2 regions of the Methylocaldum szegediense genome follow, and region 1 is predicted to be linked to the other one. Evidence: predicted binding sites of a transcription regulator. Region 1 holds the regulator's gene; the other holds the start of a gene.
What was found. The regulator HrcA, encoded in region 1, represses chaperone genes, less so after heat shock. The targets are predictions, from matches to a motif close to TNTTAGCACTCNNNNNNNNNGAGTGCTAANA.
Positions count from the first base shown of each region.

Region 1 (3,422 bases):
GCTTGGGCCCGCTGGCATCGGCCGTGATGTAGGGCAGGTTGATGTCGGTTTGTTGGCTCGACGACAACTCGATCTTGGCCTTTTCGGCCGCTTCTTTCAGACGTTGCAGGGCCAGCGGATCGTTATGCAGGTCGATGCCGTTTTCCTTTTTGAACTCGTCGCAGATGTAATCGATGATGCGCAGATCGAAGTCTTCGCCACCCAGGTGAGTGTCGCCATTGGTGGAAAGTACTTCGAACTGATGCTCTCCGTCGACCTCGGCAATCTCGATGATGGATATGTCGAACGTACCACCGCCGAGATCGTAGACGGCAACTTTAACGTCTCCGTGCTTTCTATCCAAACCAAAGGCCATCGCTGCCGCGGTAGGCTCGTTGATAATACGTTTGACGTCGAGCCCGGCGATGCGACCTGCATCTTTTGTTGCCTGGCGCTGGGAGTCGTTAAAGTAAGCCGGTACCGTAATGACCGCCTCTTTAACCTCTTCGCCCAGAAACGCTTCGGCATCCTTTTTCAGCTTCATCAACACGCGTGCCGAGATTTCCGGTGGCGCCATCTTTTTGCCATTAACCTCGATCCAAGCGTCTCCGTTATCGGCTTCGACGATCTTGTAAGGAACGAGATGTATGTCTTTTTGTACCTCGGAATCCTTGAACCGGCGTCCGATGAGGCGTTTGACCGCGTATAGGGTGTTCTTCGGATTGGTGATCGCCTGCCGTTTAGCGGATTGCCCCACCAATACTTCATTGTCGGGCGTGAAGGCTACTATTGAAGGGGTGGTGCGAGCGCCCTCGGCATTTTCGATCACGCGCGGTTTGCCCGCTTCGAGAATGGCCACACAGGAATTGGTGGTGCCCAAGTCGATGCCAATAATCTTCGCCATTTAATTCTCCAAATTAATCGATAGCTTGTCGGGAAGGATGTGGATTTAGCGCTAATGTGGGGGCGGCCATGCGGATTTCAAGCTTGCTCGTCGATACGTGTGGGTTCTACGGCGGCTTGGGCGACCACCACCATGGCCGGACGCAACAGGCGATCATGTAGGAGATAGCCTTTCTGGAAAACCTTTATCACCGTGTTGGGCTCGCTGTCCGCAGCCGGCTGCATCGCCATGGCTTGATGCAAGTCGGGATTAAACTTTTCGCCCATTGGGTCCACGGCTCTGATACCGAATTTTTCCAGTACCGTATTCAACTGCTTTAGCGTGAGTTCCATTCCTTCACGCAATTTCGCCACGTCCGTGCTTTCTCCTGCAGCGGCTTGTAGGCCCAGTTCGAGGCTATCAACCACGTTCAGCAGCTCTTTCGAAAATTTCTCGAGCGCATATTTGTTGGCATTCTGGAGTTCCTTTTCCGAACGGCGGCGCAGGTTCTCCAACTCGGCCTGTGTTCGAAGGAACTTATCCCAGTTTTCATTTGCCCGCCGAGTTGCTTCAGCCAATTGTTCCGCAAGTTGTTCGATTGGAGCCGGTTCGATAATACCTTCTTTCTTTTCGGTTTCTTTCGTCTCGATTGGCGCATCGACAGATGCGGGTTGAGTCGCTTGATCTGGTGCGTTGGGCGTCGATTCGGGCGAAGCCTGGTCTTTGCTCATAGATACGCTCCGTTTAAAAAAACAGCGAACCTGGTGCGTCTACGCACCAGGTCAGCTATTTCTACCAAAGTGAATTAATGAATGAATTAAAGATTAAGATGGGGACAGTGATTTTTGATTCAAGGCGGCCCCCAACAATTTCGCTGTGACGTCGACTAACGGGATAACCCGTTCATACGCCATGCGAGTGGGACCGATGACGCCCAGTACGCCTACCGTTTCTCCATTCATTGAATAAGATGCGGTTACGAGGCTGCACTGGTCCAATGCACGATAACCTGATTCCTCGCCGATGAAGATCTTTACACCAGGAGTTTCCAGGCAGCGGTCTAACAGGTGAACTAGGTCTTCCTTCTGATGAAATGCTTCAAATAACGAACGAAGCCGTTCCATGTTGGCCAAATCGGCAAAATCCATCAGGTTGAACTCGCCGGTCAGAACAAACGGCTTCCGACGTTTTCCTCTCTCTTTGATTGCTAAATCGGCAAACTCAGCTGCATCTATAATTTCCTGACTCAGCCGGTTCCGCATTTCCTGCAAGTCATTGAATAGACTCTCGCGAATTGCACTCAAATCCTTGCCGCCATAAGTGGAATTGAGGAAATTCGCCGCCGCTTGCAGATCGGCAGCAGAGAATTGGCGAGACGTGTGAATGATCTTATTGTGGACTTCTTGCTCATTCGTTACCAAGATGACCAAAAGGCGTTGTTCGGACAGCGGGATAAATTCAATGTGTTTGAAGGCAACGCTTTCTCGGCGCGGCAGCATTACTAGACCCGCCATATGTGTGATTTCCGAAAGCGCGCGAGATGCCGCGTCGATCAAGTCTTGGGGGTCTTCCTGGGTGCTTAGTTCTTGGCGAAGCTGGTGGACGATCTCTTGCTGCAAAGGCTTAATAGTCAGCAAGGTGTCGACGAAAAAACGGTAGCCGGTCACTGTTGGCATGCGTCCAGCCGATGTGTGCGGCGACGTGACCAACCCGATATCTTCAAGGTCCGCCATGATGTTGCGGATGGTTGCCGGGCTTAAATTTAGCCCGGTTTCGCGAGCCAAGGCACGCGAACCGACCGGTTGGCCTTCACCGATATAGCGCTCCACCAACACTTTAAGCAAGTGCTGTGCTCGTTCGCTCAATTGGGGATATTTAGGCACCGGTATCCTCGAATGGCAGGGTTAGCACTCGAAACCATCGAGTGCTAGAAAATTAGCAACCCCTAGATAATGTGTCAAGAAGCTCATACCATATCGCTCAACGCGCGTCTAATCTAAGATGTAGTCGAACTTTGTGGGCAGACGCAAGCGGCTCCAAGGAGACATTCATGCAAGGCGACTCGACGGTCCTCAACTATCTCAATCGCGTACTCGGTAACGAGTTGACCGGCATCAACCAGTACTTCCTTCACGCGAGAATGCACAAGAACTGGGGATTGGAAAAGCTCGGTCAACGCGTATACGCCGCATCGATCGGCAAGATGAAGCGTGCCGATAAGTTGATCGAGCGTATATTGTTTCTTGAGGGACTGCCGAATTTGCAGGATTTAGGACATTTGAAAATCGGCGAGAACCCGGAAGAGACGCTTGGTTGTGACCTTCAATTGGAACTTCAAAGTACGTCTTCGCTGCGGGAAGCCGTCGAGTTCTGCGAAAAAGCCGGAGATTACGTATCCCGAGATCTTCTGGAAGAGATACTCGAAGACGAGGAAGAGCATGTCCACTGGCTTGAGACTCAAGTGGAATTGATTCAAAAAGTCGGTCTGCAGAATTATCTGCAGTCTCAAATGTAGATTCCGGTACGGGCTGGCCAGGTTTACAGGTACACCGGAAATTCG
Region 1 is NZ_OX458333.1:3,452,926-3,456,347, forward strand. It holds gene dnaK (molecular chaperone DnaK) at 1-883, opposite strand, end outside; gene grpE (nucleotide exchange factor GrpE) at 961-1,593, opposite strand; gene hrcA (heat-inducible transcriptional repressor HrcA) at 1,687-2,745, opposite strand; gene bfr (bacterioferritin) at 2,913-3,377, shown strand.

Region 2 (3,422 bases), 700 kb from region 1:
CCTCGGAATTTTTACGACTCGGAGCGTTCAACTACTGTTCGAACCCATTGAGGTTTGCGAACACCTGCCCGTGATCGACGACGTGCTCGCCCATATCGATTGGCGTATGGCCTGGGCGGCCAACAGCTTTATAGAGCAAGGGATTTATGCGGCGATCCGGGACATCAAGAAACGCGATCCCAGCGTTCGGCTCGCGTTCTTCACCGACGGCCAGGAAGCACCACCGCAGACCATACGCCCGAATTTTTTTGAAAAGCCCGGGGAAATTGCGGGTCTCATCGTGGGCGTGGGCGGCCTGCAACCAACCACTGTCCCGAAATACGATCGTGAAAACCGGCTCATCGGTTATTGGGAAAATACCGATATCGCGCAAATACCGGAATCCACCACCGCATACCAAACGACGGAGGCTGCCCCCCGCCTTCCGCATGAGGGCTATTACCTTTCCTGGCTGGATGAAAACCATCTGCGTGAACTGAGCGCAACAACAGGACTCCGCTACCATCGTCTGGAAACACCGCAAGCTCTCATGGAGGCATTGCGCGCGCCGGAATTCGCTGAACGCCGGACCACCTGGACCGACATTCGATGGTTGCTGGGGCTTGCGGCACTCTTGCTGTTCGCTTCGGTCTACCTAGTGGCTGGTGATGAAAGTTCAAAGAGGGTTTGAACCGTGTCTATTGGAAAAATCCTTATCTTCGTCGGTATCGGCTTGTTTCTGCTCGGACTGATCCTGTCGTACGCTCCAGGAATTTTCAGCTGGTTCGGGAAACTGCCCGGTGATATCCGGATTCAAGACGAAAACAAGTACATCTTCATCCCCATTACCTCCATGATCATCATCAGCCTCGTGCTGACACTGGTGATCAATTTGTTCTTTCGTCGCTAGGCCGCCGGAACCGATAACCAGGCTATCGCCACCGTCACATTCATCCACTCGACTGCATTCCCAAGCTTCTACAGACAATAGGACCTTTCGTTTTTTTGCGTAAAGCTCTACCGGCCTTCCTTTCCTCGGCCCCAAGCCTTAATCGAAATTTCATGTTGGGCCACTTGAAAACTAAGTTGCCGTCACTATATTGTTAGCAGCCTTCGCTAGCGAGTGCTAACATCGCTATCGCGGCTTTTTTCGAGATTCAACATTACTTCAAGGAGCAAACAGTCATCATGAAAATTCGTCCCTTGCATGACCGTGTCGTCGTAAAACGCTGGGAAGAAGAGAAAACGTCTCCAGGCGGGATCGTCATTCCCGACACCGCAAAGGAAAAGCCCATCAAAGGTGAAGTGGTAGCTGTAGGAAACGGAAAAATCCTAGATAACGGTCAGGTACGCGCACTGGATGTAAAAGTCGGTGACAAAGTCTTGTTCGGCAAGTATGCCGGTACCGAGGTGAAAATCGACGGAACCGAATATCTGATGCTGCGCGAAGACGACATTATGGGCGTATTCGAAGCCTGATCCACGACATTAACATTCAGACCGATACTTGGAGGAATTAACTGATGGCAGCTAAAGAAGTCCGTTTTTCCGATGATGCCCGCCACCGCATGTTGGCTGGTGTTAACATTCTGGCCGATGCCGTGAAGCAAACCCTTGGCCCGAAAGGCCGGAATGTCGTACTCGAAAAGAGCTTCGGCGCGCCCACCGTCACCAAAGACGGCGTTTCGGTCGCAAAAGAGATCGAGCTGAAAGACAAGTTCGAAAATATGGGCGCCCAGATGGTGAAGGAAGTCGCTTCGAAGACCTCCGATGTCGCTGGCGACGGCACCACCACGGCGACCGTTCTGGCCCAAGCCATAGTCCGCGAAGGTTTGAAATCCGTGGCTGCGGGTTCAAGCCCGATGGATATCAAACGCGGCATCGATCAGGCGGTCAGCGTGGTCGTCGAAGAGCTGAAAAAACTTTCTAAGCCCTGCACCGACAGCAAAGCGATCGCTCAGGTCGGCACCATCTCTGCCAACTCCGACGAAAGCATCGGCAAGATTATCGCCGACGCTATGGATAAAGTGGGTAAGGAAGGCGTGATCACCGTCGAGGAAGGGTCCGGTTTGGAAAACGAACTGGACGTCGTCGAAGGTATGCAGTTCGATCGCGGCTATCTCTCGCCCTATTTCATCAATCAGCAGGAGACCATGAGCGTCGAGCTCGAAAACCCGTATATCCTGCTGCATGACAAGAAAATCTCCAACATCCGCGATTTGCTGCCGCTGCTTGAAAAAGTGGCCAAGGCCGGTCGCTCGCTGTTGATCGTTGCCGAGGACGTCGAGGGCGAAGCGCTGGCGACTTTGGTGGTCAACAACATGCGCGGCATCCTCAAGGTTTGCGCGGTCAAGGCACCGGGCTTCGGCGATCGCCGCAAGGCCATGTTGGAGGACATCGCCATCCTGACCGGTGGCCGTGTGATCTCCGAAGAGTTGGGGCTCAGCCTTGAAAAGGTCGACCTCAACGACTTGGGTAGCGCGAAGAAGGTACAAGTCAACAAGGAAAACACTACCATCGTCGATGGCGCCGGCAAAGCCGAAGACATCAAGGCTCGCGTCGAACAGATCCGCAAACAGATTGAAGACACCACTTCGGACTACGATCGCGAGAAATTGCAGGAGCGTGTCGCTAAACTGGCCGGCGGTGTTGCCGTAATCAAGGTCGGCGCGGCAACCGAAGTCGAGATGAAAGAAAAGAAAGCCCGCGTGGAAGACGCGCTGCACGCAACCCGTGCCGCGGTTGAAGAAGGCATCGTTCCGGGCGGCGGCGTCGCTTTCATCCGAGCTCAAAAAGCGCTGAAGGATCTGCAGGGCAAGAACCACGACCAAACCGTGGGTATCGCCATCCTGCGCCGTGCAATTGAGGAGCCGCTGCGCCAAATCGTCGCCAACGCCGGCGAAGAGCCTTCGGTCGTTCTGAACCGGGTTCAGGAAGGCGAAGGCACCTTCGGCTACAACGCCGCAACTGGCGAATACGGCGACATGATCCAGATGGGTATCCTCGACCCGACCAAGGTCACCCGTTCCGCGCTGCAGAACGCAGCGTCCGTGGCTGGTCTGATGCTCACCACGGAAGCGATGGTGGCCGAGCTGCCGAAAAAGGAAAAGGCGGCCGGAATGCCGGGAGCCGGCATGGACGACATGATGTAATCGGTCGATTTCACGGACGAAGACATCAAAGCCCTGCCGTTTCCGGCAGGGCTTTTTCATTTCCGATGAGCGATGAAGTCGAACGCGCCCATCTAACCGATACGGAAGGCCAATGAAGATAGTCACTTAGGTTCCGATAGGGCTGACTCAAACCTAGAAGCTCGGAGTCCATCGGTAGTTCTGTGCTCATTGGTAAGCTTCATCACCCATCAGGTTTTCATTTGGTCATATCCTATTTTTCTATATGAAAAGTAATTTTTAGAATTTTTAGGATTGAATCTCGTGTGTTAC
Region 2 is NZ_OX458333.1:4,150,165-4,153,586, reverse strand. It holds gene QEN43_RS18030 (VWA domain-containing protein) at 1-670, shown strand, start outside; gene QEN43_RS18025 (DUF2905 domain-containing protein) at 674-889, shown strand; gene groES (co-chaperone GroES) at 1,168-1,458, shown strand; gene groL (chaperonin GroEL) at 1,503-3,131, shown strand.
Region 2: a site for HrcA is predicted at 1,081-1,111, ahead of groES (co-chaperone GroES). Genes of this name have one in related genera too.